DNA from 2 places in the Paenibacillus sp. ClWae2A genome. Region 2 is predicted to be linked to the other one. Evidence: a T-box and tRNA genes for the amino acid it is inferred to sense, from the RefSeq annotation. Region 2 holds a T-box; the other holds one or more tRNA genes.

Region 1 (2,408 bases), on a different contig from region 2:
TATCCTCTCGTGTTGTGATAACACCAGGCATCGCTACCTGATAATCATCTGGAACGTTTAAATCAACTTCATAATCCGCTGAGGTATAATAGTCACTTTCGAATGTTTGACTATAGGGTGCTGTATCCCACTGATGCTTGCCCTCGTCATACACAGACATCACAGGGAACCAGTGTGCTCCATTGATAATATCCTGGTAATACGATATGCGCTGCGATCCATATGGAATGTTCAGATGAAAACTCACTTGAAATGAGACGGATTTGCCTGGTTGTACAGGTTCATTCAATTGTACGGTCAACGCTTGGTTCTCGTTTTTGAAATCGAGAGATTGCCCCCCTGCTGTCGTCACTCCCTGAATATCCATTCCGCCAAGAAAATCTTCCGGTTTTTTATCCGGATTATTTTTGCTGATATTTTCATTAGCTTGTTGAAACATCGTCGCCTGTGTAGACTTCGACAGGTTCGCATCAGCATACGTATGGAGGACTAATTGCTTCAGAGTATCCTTGCTTGTGTTACGGTACGTAATCTTTTCGTTCCCCCGGAGAGTCATATCCTTCTCATTCAGCCGAGCCTGAATATGGTATTGAATAGGCACCTGCTCTAAAGAGTCTTTCGGTGTGTTATATATCTTCGTAGATACAGGCGCTGGGTCTGCTTCCGCGGCAACAACCCCCATGTTGGCAAGTGGGCTTGTTGCCAGTATTAAAGCCAGTGTACCCGCGATCCCTACTCTGGCTAAATTTGATGTAAATGGATTTGAATAATTCATAAGTTCTCTCCTTCTCCTGTTCTATGTTGACCTCAGAACCAAGTATAGAAGACGAACCTTACGCTGAATTTATGTTTTATTTAAGTTTTGTTTAAAAAGAGGAGAGCAAATGAAGCTATCGCAAATCGCATTCATGTTTGTATGTAAAAAAGAAAAGAAGCCTTACATTGTAAGACTTCTCGTGTATGATCTGTAGTGGGCTCGAACCACTGACCCCTACCCTGTCAAGATAGTGCTCTCCCAGCTGAGCTAACAGATCATGATATATAATTGTTTCCCAATCAAGTAACAGTATCATATCAAGTAACCGTGTTCATTGTCAATGATTTATTTGGTTATAAATCACCCGAAATGGTGCACAATAAAGGAAAGATTACCATTTCTACAACGAGGTGAATTCCCTATGAGAAACATAACAAAACGGTCAACATCCAATAAACATACATTTACCAAATGCTTCTTTTTCTTTGCTGGGCTTGTGATTCTCACTACAACCGTTACTGGTTGCGGCTTGGAGAGGAATGAACATACGGTACAATTCCAACTGTTAAAACAGCCCAATGAAAATGGTGAGTCTCTGCCGGTCTGGCTGGACGTATACTCCAAATCTATAATTCAAGATGTGTATTCTCCGCGGGGAAGCAGTGAAGTCTTGCCGTGAAGGTTAACAGGTGAATTAATCCTCTTCATCCCACTTGCGTGAGTATGCTTTCTTGGTCACGTAATACAACAAAGCAATCATTCCCGCCGACATTAACAATGTAATTACCATGATGCCTGTCATGCCCATCACTACCCCCTCCTCTCCCAATATGTTCCAGACTTCACTATACAGGAAAAACATTTTTTTGTATAATTCAGTCTGATATGTCGCGCAAGAGCAGAAAGAAGGAATGGAATTGGCAGCTGAGATTAGTTATGTATCAACAGAAGAACAACTGGAGCAAGCTCTGGGAATTCGCCATCACGTTTTTGTGATCGAGCAACAGGTGCCTGCCGAGATTGAGATTGATCAATATGATGTCATCAGTCCGGATGTGCATCATGTATTGTTAAGTACGGATGGCCAAGCTGTAGCCACAGGACGTCTGATCTATTACAGCAAGGACACGGCCAAAATGCAGCGGATCGCAGTGCTTGAATCTCATCGTTCATTTGGTTATGGACGTGTGCTTCTGCTCGCGATGGAGGAGCTGGCACGTGAACTCGGCTTATCCTATTCTGTACTGGATGCACAGTGTCAGGCACAGAAATTCTATGAAAAACTGGGTTATGAAGTGATTTCGGAAGAACCTTTTTATGATGCAGATATTCTGCATGTTCGTATGAGAAAGAGTCTGTAAAACCTCGACGTTGGCATGTCTTATCAGCATATGGTGCATACTTCCGATGAATTCGGATAGGCTAATCAGGTAAGCAGATTCCTATCTCGTCATATAAGGAGAGTGTGACATCATGGATCAAACAACACGCGAGAGTTTCACAGCCGTACAGAAAAATGGTGACGGTGACCTGACAGCCTTTCAGACTTCAGCAGGACGCGTACTGGATTATCAGCAGGCACTTGCAGAAGTAAAAGCTGGCGCTATTGCCGGTGTGAATGTATTTAAAGGCAAGGATGGCGAAATGTACA
Region 2 (2,408 bases):
CTCAATCCTCTAATCAGTTGGCAGCACCGGATGTACCGGACGCACCAGATGTATGGCACTTCGAATCAGCGAGATCTGTACCTCAGCAGGAGAATCAGGCAGGTGCTGATGTCCCGGGCGAATCACAGGCGGAGAACTGGCAAGGTGTATTTGCTTCGTCCGAACCAGGCAACGCTGAGGAAGACCGCCCGTCTTTTGAAGCGACAGGGGTAGACGAGTTCGTGCAGAACGAAGCATTTGTCCCTGAACCTGTGGCTGAGACGGAAGACAAGCCGGAGCTGAAGGTTGCTTTTGGCAGCAAAAAAGAATCCGCACCACGGCAAGAGGAGGGCGTAGGTATCTCTTCCTTGTTATCCTCGGGCAGAGCGGCACGCGATGCTGAAGTGGAGCGAGGCGATGAGGTTCCTGCGGGTGTGGTACAGGAAGAAACGTATCCAGCTGATGATGTGGAATGGAAGAACCTGTTCCTGGGAACGATCGTGGACCAGACCCCATTCCGCAAGGTAAAACTGTGCATCGTTCAGCGAGAAGATACACTGGATGCCATTGCAGATCGATACCAATTGAGCACGAGGGAACTTCAGTTGTATAACCGATTATCTGAACAAGTTGTGGAAGAAGGTCAGATATTGTACATCCCTTAATCCATAGTTAAAGCCTTCGTTACGACCCGTGATCCCTTTGAGGATTGCGGGTTTTTGCATGATTCGCCCTAAACCTGCATTCCAGCGCTCTTTATCCGCTGTTGTCAGGTTGACTATCGCGCACGAGCAAGGTATGATGTGTGTAGGTTTTTTGAAGAACAACGTGGAACGGGAGTAGTAGACAGTATGACCTTTCAGAGAGTGGAATTGCAACGCTGTGAGATTCCGCAGGAACCAACTGATCGAAGTCGCCCGGGAGTTGCCTGTTTGAATACAAGGGATGGATGAGAGGTATCGTCATTTATTTCTGAGGTAGGATGGGCCGGTAGCAGCCGTTATCTGCTTGAAGTGTCACGTCATGTACAGAGGGTGAAGTCTATCTTACTGTCGGCGTGAAACAAAGGTGGTACCGCGAAAGCTAACCTTTCGTCCTTTGATGGATGAAAGGTTTTTTTTGTTTTTTTTGGCGAAGATGATGAAGTAACGGAGGAATGACACATGTCTGAGGAAAAAAAATCAGCTGCAACAGAAATGCCGACCACTTATGATCCTAAGGCGGCAGAGGACAAATGGTACTCCACCTGGATGGAGCGCGGATATTTCAAAGCCGGTCAACGTAAGGATGCCGAGCCGTATACGATTGTAATTCCACCCCCAAATGTGACCGGGATGCTGCACATCGGGCATGCGCTCGACTTTACACTGCAGGATATTCTGATCCGCACCAAACGGATGCAAGGTTATGATGCACTGTGGCTTCCGGGTTCGGACCATGCAGGTATTGCTACCCAAACCAAAGTGGAGCAGAAGCTGCGTGAAGAAGGTCTGACTCGTTATGATCTGGGACGCGAGAAGTTTCTGGAGAAGGTATGGGACTGGAAAGATCAATATGCCACTACCATTCGTCAGCAATGGGGCAAAATGGGATTGTCACTTGACTACTCACGTGAACGTTTTACGTTGGATGAAGGTCTGTCCCAAGCGGTTCGCAAAGTATTTGTTCAACTGTATGAAAAAGGCCTTATTTACCGAGGCAAACGCATCATTAACTGGGACCCGGTGAATCGGACAGCTCTGTCCGACATTGAGGTTGAATATAAAGAGGTTCAGGGGCACTTGTACCATCTGCGTTACCCGCTCAAAGATGGAAGTGGTTACGTAACAGTGGCAACAACGCGTCCTGAAACGATGCTGGGGGATACAGCGGTTGCTGTTCATCCAAAGGATGAGCGCTATGCAGATATGATTGGTAAAGTACTTGTACTGCCTATCATTGGACGCGAAATTCCAATTATCGCTGATGATTATGTGGATAAAGAGTTCGGAAGTGGTGCAGTTAAAATCACGCCTGCGCATGATCCAAATGACTTTGAAGTAGGTCTTCGTCATGATCTGCCTCAGATTACGGTCATGGATGAGAGCGGCACGATGAATGCTGAGGCAGGCAAGTATCAGGGATTGGATCGTAGTGACTGCCGCAAGCAGATTGTTGCTGACTTGAAAGAGCAGGGCGTATTGATCAACATTGAGGATCACACGCATCAGGTTGGACACAGTGAACGTACCGGTGCTGTTGTTGAGCCGTATCTGTCTACACAATGGTTTGTTGAGATGAAGCCACTTGCAGAGAGAGCAATCAAGAAACAACAGAGCGGCGAAGGGGTTAATTTTGTTCCAGACCGTTTTGAGAAAACCTATCTGAACTGGATTGAGAACGTTCGTGACTGGTGTATTTCCCGTCAATTGTGGTGGGGACATCGTATT

The links. The T-box of region 2 lies ahead of QVE09_RS16910 (valine--tRNA ligase). A T-box ahead of a tRNA ligase gene usually reads a tRNA of that ligase, here a tRNA-Val.
Region 1: it encodes a tRNA-Val, which carries the amino acid that the T-box ahead of QVE09_RS16910 (valine--tRNA ligase) is inferred to sense. The anticodon was not compared.

What each region holds. Positions count from the first base shown of each region.
Region 1 covers NZ_JAULSQ010000003.1:333,707-336,114, forward strand. Annotated here, with positions in the region: gene QVE09_RS12700 (M1 family metallopeptidase) at 1-775, opposite strand, end outside; tRNA gene QVE09_RS12705 (tRNA-Val) at 962-1,034, opposite strand; gene QVE09_RS12710 (hypothetical protein) at 1,179-1,436, shown strand; gene QVE09_RS12715 (GNAT family N-acetyltransferase) at 1,675-2,118, shown strand; gene QVE09_RS12720 (DUF3892 domain-containing protein) at 2,231-2,408, shown strand, end outside.
Region 2 covers NZ_JAULSQ010000005.1:26,821-29,228, reverse strand. Annotated here, with positions in the region: gene QVE09_RS16915 (LysM peptidoglycan-binding domain-containing protein) at 1-644, shown strand, start outside; T-box leader at 800-1,081, shown strand; gene QVE09_RS16910 (valine--tRNA ligase) at 1,143-2,408, shown strand, end outside.